Regions from separate parts of the Paenibacillus solisilvae genome, predicted to be linked through region 3. Evidence: riboswitches for the same ligand, from Rfam matches in the RefSeq annotation. Region 3 holds a riboswitch; each other region holds the start of a gene.
The links. A riboswitch is a leader RNA that binds a small molecule or an ion and turns the genes downstream of it on or off. The one in region 3 is predicted to bind cyclic di-AMP.
Positions count from the first base shown of each region.

Region 1: another riboswitch for cyclic di-AMP. It lies ahead of ACFPYJ_RS07010 (3D domain-containing protein); the one in region 3 lies ahead of ACFPYJ_RS25485 (TrkH family potassium uptake protein).
Region 2: another riboswitch for cyclic di-AMP. It lies ahead of ACFPYJ_RS31475 (3D domain-containing protein); the one in region 3 lies ahead of ACFPYJ_RS25485 (TrkH family potassium uptake protein).

Region 1 covers NZ_JBHSOW010000027.1:10,812-13,013, forward strand. The annotation lists gene ACFPYJ_RS07005 (TatD family hydrolase) at 1-736, shown strand, start outside; cyclic di-AMP (ydaO/yuaA leader) riboswitch at 911-1,120, shown strand; gene ACFPYJ_RS07010 (3D domain-containing protein) at 1,351-2,202, shown strand, end outside.
Region 2 covers NZ_JBHSOW010000129.1:688-2,889, forward strand. The annotation lists gene ACFPYJ_RS31470 (mannose-1-phosphate guanylyltransferase) at 1-780, opposite strand, end outside; cyclic di-AMP (ydaO/yuaA leader) riboswitch at 989-1,212, shown strand; gene ACFPYJ_RS31475 (3D domain-containing protein) at 1,217-1,888, shown strand; gene ACFPYJ_RS31480 (polysaccharide deacetylase family protein) at 1,949-2,202, opposite strand, start outside.
Region 3 covers NZ_JBHSOW010000096.1:57,547-59,748, reverse strand. The annotation lists gene ACFPYJ_RS25490 (CPBP family intramembrane glutamic endopeptidase) at 1-395, opposite strand, end outside; cyclic di-AMP (ydaO/yuaA leader) riboswitch at 635-829, shown strand; gene ACFPYJ_RS25485 (TrkH family potassium uptake protein) at 906-2,202, shown strand, end outside.

The sequences.
Region 1 (2,202 bases), on a different contig from region 3:
GCATCAATTCGACGAAGACCGCGCAGAAGTCATCGAAAGAGCGCGGGCTGCAGGTGTACATAAGCTCGTTAATATCGGCTTTAACCGAGAGACGATACCGACAACGATGGCATTAGCTGAACAATATGAGTTTATCTATGCGGCGGTTGGCTGGCATCCCGTTGACAGCATTGACATGCTGCCGGGAGATTTAGAATGGATCGCATCCCTATGCGATCATCCCAAAGTGGTTGCAATTGGTGAGATTGGGCTTGATTATCATTGGGATACGTCACCTAAGGATGTGCAGCAGCGTGTTTTTCGCCAGCAGATCCAATTGGCCAAGCAGAAGCGCAAGCCGATCGTCATTCATAACCGGGATGCACATGAGGATGTTGTCCGTATATTAAAAGAAGAGGACGCGAAAGATGTCGGCGGCATTATGCATTGTTACTCGGGCAGCTGGGAGACGGCTAAGAAATGCTTGGACATGAACTTCTATATTTCATTTGGCGGACCGGTCACGTTTAAGAATGCCAGGGTCCCAAAAGAAGTGCTTTCAAAAGTTCCGCTCGACCGTATTCTTATCGAAACAGACGCGCCTTATTTGGCCCCTCATCCGCATCGCGGAAAACGAAATGAATCTGCTTTCGTCCGTCTTGTAGCAGAAACTGCAGCTGAAATTACAGGCAAATCTGTGGCCGAAATTGCGAAAATAACGACTGAAAATGCACTGAAATGTTTTGGTATTCGATGAAAAACGATATGAAAGCAAGGATTTGGGAGTATACAAGTGAAAAAACTAATCTTTAATCAATAAATTGATTGTTTTTCACGTGATTTTCCTTAAAATTCGTTAAAATCGTCATTAATCTCTTCTTTACAATGTGGAGTAAAAGACGGTATCATTCATCTCAGAGCTTATAACTTTTCCAAATAAACGCTTAATCTCCGTGATCCGGAGAGCGGGGGAACCAAATATTGAAACAGTTTGTATCAAAGCTGGAGTAGATGTTGTTGAATTCTTCTAGGGGTGAATTTCGCGAACACGCAGGAGCAGTATACTGGTGTCAGAACGAATAGGGCGACTCTCTTTGCCCGAATCCGACAGCTAACCTCGCAAGCGTAAATAAGAGAGATCTTCCTCGTGTATTTAATCCATGCTACCTGATTTTATGGGAAGCCACGAAACAGATCCTCTGTCGTCGGCTTCTTTTTGTTTGAATAATGCGTAATCTGACGACATAGGGTGTATCATGGAGGAGGACACTGGGAAGATAGAACTGCGTGCCTGCACGCTAAATTCTATAGTCGCGTCTAGGGTCTTATGTAACACTATGGCGGCGGGGCTATGTAGGGAGGACCGAAGAAGTGGGAGCACTCCAGCTTAAGGATACCCATGGTAAACGATCATCCAGCATGTCTTTCGCATTGCGATGGAAGCATGAGAACGTGCGTTTAATTGTACTAAGCGCTCTGATCTCAATCGCTATGACTTTCATGTTTCTGGTGTTGTTGTACGGAACGGCTGACAAGCACGTCTCCGTAGTATTGAATGGACGAGAAAGCATTGTTTCGACAAAACAATGGGTCCTTCAACGCCTACTGGATGAACAAGCCATCACGATTGGAACTTATGATAAAGTTTCGATGCCGCTTAACAGCGGTGTCAAAGACGGTGACCGCATCATTATCGATCAAGCGGTACCTCTTGTAGTGAAGGCAGACGGCAAGGAAAGAACGTTGTACACGACAGAAAGAACGGTACAGGCGGCGATCGATCAAGCTAATATATCGGTACGCAGCCAAGATAAAATAATGCCTCCTTTGAATACCGCTGTTGAGCCGAATATGAAGGTTTCCGTTACTCGGATCGATAAGAAGTATTCAGAGAATGCATTCAAAGTTCCCTTCTCGATTGTGAAGAAGGAAGACCCTAAGCTTGCAAAGGGTAAGGAAAAGCTTGTACAAACCGGTAAAGAGGGTATGGTCATAAAACGGTTTGAGAGTGTTTTTGCAGATGGTGTTCTGGTTTCCCAGACGCTGGTCACCAAACTTACGCATTCGCCATCAGTGAATCAGGTCGTTGCTGTAGGCACGTTGAAGGAAGAGCCGAAGGTGACCGTATTATCGGCAAAAACAGCAAGTGTTACTACATTGACCAAACGCGGCGTGAAATTCAGCGCTAAGAAGGTTATCAAGAACGTAACGCTAACTGCTTAT
Region 2 (2,202 bases), on a different contig from region 3:
GGGCATTAGAGCATAAGCGGCAGAAGGATCATGGGGATGCAGCAGGAGACTATTCCATATTTTAGGCTGTAGCAGCTCCAGGCTGCGTGCAATTGTAGAAGGACGACAAACGAAAATGCCGCTATTCCAATACACGCCGGGTTCCGTCAGAAGCTGAGCGGCCCGTTCTTCTGTCGGTTTCTCCAGGAAGCTGGAAACATAAAGAACGGAAGCGGATGCCAGCCCGCTTTCTGCAGTCGTTCTCATGTACCCAAATCCGGTTTCAGGCCGACTGGGCTTAATGCCCAGCGTTACGATTGCATGGTCCTGTTCGGCTGTCTGGGCAGCAAGTTTAATTGCGGTCAGGAAGGCGGCATCGTCAGCGACATGCTGATCGGAAGGAACGAATACGACGGGTTGATCATCGCCGGCGCTTAGCAGCTGAAAGGCAGCAAGCGCGATACAAGCTGCAGTATCCTTCTGCTCCGGTTCCACGATCAGCTGCTGCATGGAGAAACCCGGCAGCTGCTCGTGGAGAAGGGGAAGATACCGGGCGGGAGCTGCGATAAATAACTGATGATCGGGTACGGCTTGCTTGAAGCGGGCTGCCGTCTCTTGTATTAAGGTCTGCGAAGAATGGAAATGGAGAAATTGCTTAGGCAGAGTGTCAACACTGCGAGGCCAGAAGCGGGTTCCCTTTCCGCCGGCCATAATAACGATATTCAACTTATGAATCACCTCCAGCAAGCGGAAGACCAATCCGTTTAAAAAGACAAACACTCCCGTAATATTTACTCTCATTGTATTCGTCTCTCAACAGCCTGTGGAACGGCATTCGTACATGATCAGATCTTTAAAACATCCCATTCTTCTCTGGATTTTTTTTAGGAAAAGGCTAATAGAGAGGCCAAAAAAATACGGTGTCAGCCGATTCTTCTTCAACGCTTAACCTGCATTAACGGGAATTGGACTGATTTACCTGTAGGACTATCCCGCTGCTTGTGTTATTCTTTTACGCAAGCCGAAACTTATCGTACGGGGGATCTTTTGGAGAACAATGGACATTGGTCTCCACCGTGAATGAACACTGAGAAGTGGTTGATTTTACGGTGATTGCGCTTAGGCGCTGGGGGTGAATCGCATAGCGGATTTCTATTCCGCAATACAGCGTAGGGTTGAACTCCTCAATCCGAATCCGACAACTAACCTCGCAGGCAAAAAAAAGGAGGACATTAAATTGTTCAACAAAGCTTGGAAAAAAGGCGCAGCAGCTGCAGCGCTTAGCATCGCTATTCTCATTCACGCAGGCCCGGCAAGCGCGGCCGTTAATTACAAAGCCAAAGATGATGATACGTTCTGGAAGCTTTCCAAACAGTTTGGTGTTCAAGTTCAGCAATTAAAGAAGTTTAATCCGAATATCGACCCGTTGAACATCTACAAAGGTCTTACGATCGTCATTCCAGCCTCGGCCACCAGCTTACAAGCAAGCAGAAGCTCAGCAAAAAAAGCAGCATCCAGAAGCATCATAACGGCAAAGAGCAAGGTTGATTCCGATGCCGAGATTCTATCGGTCAGCGGACGCGACTACGGTTTCTCCGATGTGATTCAAGCCAAAGCTAGCGCTTATACCGCAGCGGCTTCCGAGAACGGCTGGGGACCCGTTGATTATTTCGGGAATCCCTTGAAGCTGGGCACGATAGCGGTAGATCCAAAGCGGATTCCGCTTGGCAGTAAAGTGTATATTACAGGATATGACCACGATGGTTTGCCTGTCGGCGGTATGATGGCAGTAGCCACTGATATGGGATCAGCTATTAAGGGTGACCGTATTGACATCTTCGTTCCCCAATCCCAGAAGCAAGCATCGGAATTCGGCTTTCAATACGTGAAGGTATTCATTCTTGAATAGCAATGCAAAAAAAAGAAGCGGCAGCGGTAACCCATGAGGGTTGTCCCTACCGTTTTTTTGTTATTTGCGTGATTGCGGTTTTCCAAGAAGCTCCGGCAGCGTGACGATTTGATATCCTTTGCTGCGCAGTAAGTGAATTAATCTTGGCAGCGCGGAGATTGTACCGCTTAAATCCTGTCCCACACCACCGCCTGCATGCTGGAGAACAATGGAGCCGGGCTGCAGCGTTCTCTTGATGTTAATTAAAATCCCATTGCTGTCCAGGCCCCGCCAATCAACGGAGTCTACATCCCAATTTACCACGATGAAGCCGT
Region 3 (2,202 bases):
CAACTGACAACATTTCCTTGCTGCATATGAACATACATGAATAATTCTGAGCCGTCCGGCATATCGGCAAGCACTTGAAACGTATCGATGGGGAAGGCTTTGTCGAATTTCTTCTCATAGGAAGAATTGAGCTTCTCCTTCGATAAGTAGCCAAACAGCAGACTGTCCGATTGATGAATGGCATGCACACTAAGTGGCCGTTCTTTGAACTGAAGTTTGGCAAAATCCAGGGCCGCCTGCTCGGCTGAGCTCTTGGAGATGACCGGGTCGCTGCTCGTACCGAAGAAGGATTCCGCGGTCGAGGGAACGATTTGAATCAGGACATAGATAATTGCGCCAATTGCCGCTAACCAGGAGTAATTTCTCCAGTTAGGCTGGATTCGATTTAGCTTCATGAATGCACCTCTGTTTATGGTATACAAGCAATTGAACACATATAACTACCTTATCATAGTTGTTCCGAAATTATCCATGCGATTGCTTTCATTCTCGATTTAGGAGAGAGGTAAACGGGCAAGAAAGCCAGCAAGCAATTGATTAAGGACAAGGATTGCGCAATTTTGGCGTAATTCGGTTCATTATCTGGAAAATCGCCGTTTGGCGTTTCCGGGCTTCCCATATATAATGTGAACAATTGCATATTAAGCCGAATTTCAAAGTGAAAACGGGGGAACCATATTGCTGCTGGATGCGAAGGCATACTGTCTACTCGCATAAAACCTGCAGCACGGGGTGAATTTCTCAAGTTAGCGCATCATTCTTGCGAATAGGGCCGCCTGTCCGGGCCCGAATCCGTCAGCTAACCTCGTAGGCTTCATGGAACAGGACTCATCGCATCAGCATTGGGCTTCCAGTGCTTTTTTTTGTGCGCGTAAAGCTTTGTCAGAGGGGTGGAAGTGTTAGTAATGAAGTCGTTTTTTAATGTATCCAAATGGTCACCGCCCCGTATTCTCGTCACTGGTTTTGCACTTATCATTCTAGTCGGAGGCTTGCTGCTTTCTATGCCCTTCGCATCGGCGGCTGGAGAATTTACACCATACATTGATGCCGTATTCACCGCAACAACAGCAACCTGTGTGACAGGGCTGGTTACTGTAGATACAGGAAGCCATTGGTCTGTACCAGGACAAGTTATTATCATGACGCTCATACAGCTGGGCGGACTCGGCTTTATGACGATGTCGACCTTGTTCGCAATTGTGCTGCGGAAGCGGATCTCACTTCGAGAACGGTTAATCCTGCAGGAAGCCATGAATCAGACCAGCATGGAGGGTATTGTCCGCCTGATTAGGAAGGTTATCCTGTACTCGCTCACCATTGAGTTTGTTGGAGGCGTCTTGTTCGCGATTCGCTGGTCCTTTGATATGCCGCTTGGCAAAGCCATCTATTTCGGGATGTTCCATGCCGTTTCCTTCTTCAATAATGCGGGTATTGATCTGTTTGGCCAGTTTGGCGTTCCTTATATTAGCTTGACCCAATATGTGAATGACCCACTCGTGAATATAGTGACAATGCTGCTAATCATTACCGGGGGTATCGGCTTTATCGTAATGGCCGACATCATGGAGTACCGAACAAATAAACGGTTATCGCTTCATTCGAAGGTCGTCCTGTCCATGACGGGTACGTTGATTGCAGTCGGAACGGTAGTTATCTTTGTTTTTGAGTTTTCCAACAGTAAGACACTGGGATCGCTGGATTGGGGCGGTAAGATATTAGCTTCGTTCTTTCAATCCGTTACCCCGAGAACGGCGGGCGCTAATACGCTTGACCTCGCATCGCTCAGGCAGGCTACCCAATTCTTCACGATTATTCTGATGTTCATCGGGGCATCGCCAGGTTCAACCGGGGGCGGTATTAAGACAACGACCTTCACGGTGCTGATCGGTGCAGTAGTTGCCATGATGAGGGGAAAAGAGGACATCGTCCTATTCAGATACCGTCTTGCACGCGAGCGGATTTTCAAGGCGCTGACGATCACGATGCTGTCGCTTTCACTCGTCATATTCGTCACCATGGTGCTGTCGACGACAGAGGATAAAGCCTTTATAAAGATTTTGTTTGAAACGACATCGGCTTTCGGTACGGTTGGATTAACCTTAGGCATTACGCCTGAGTTATCACTTATAGGTAAAATTCTTATTTCACTTACGATGTTTGCCGGACGGCTTGGCCCTCTGACGCTTGCTTATGCGCTTGGGC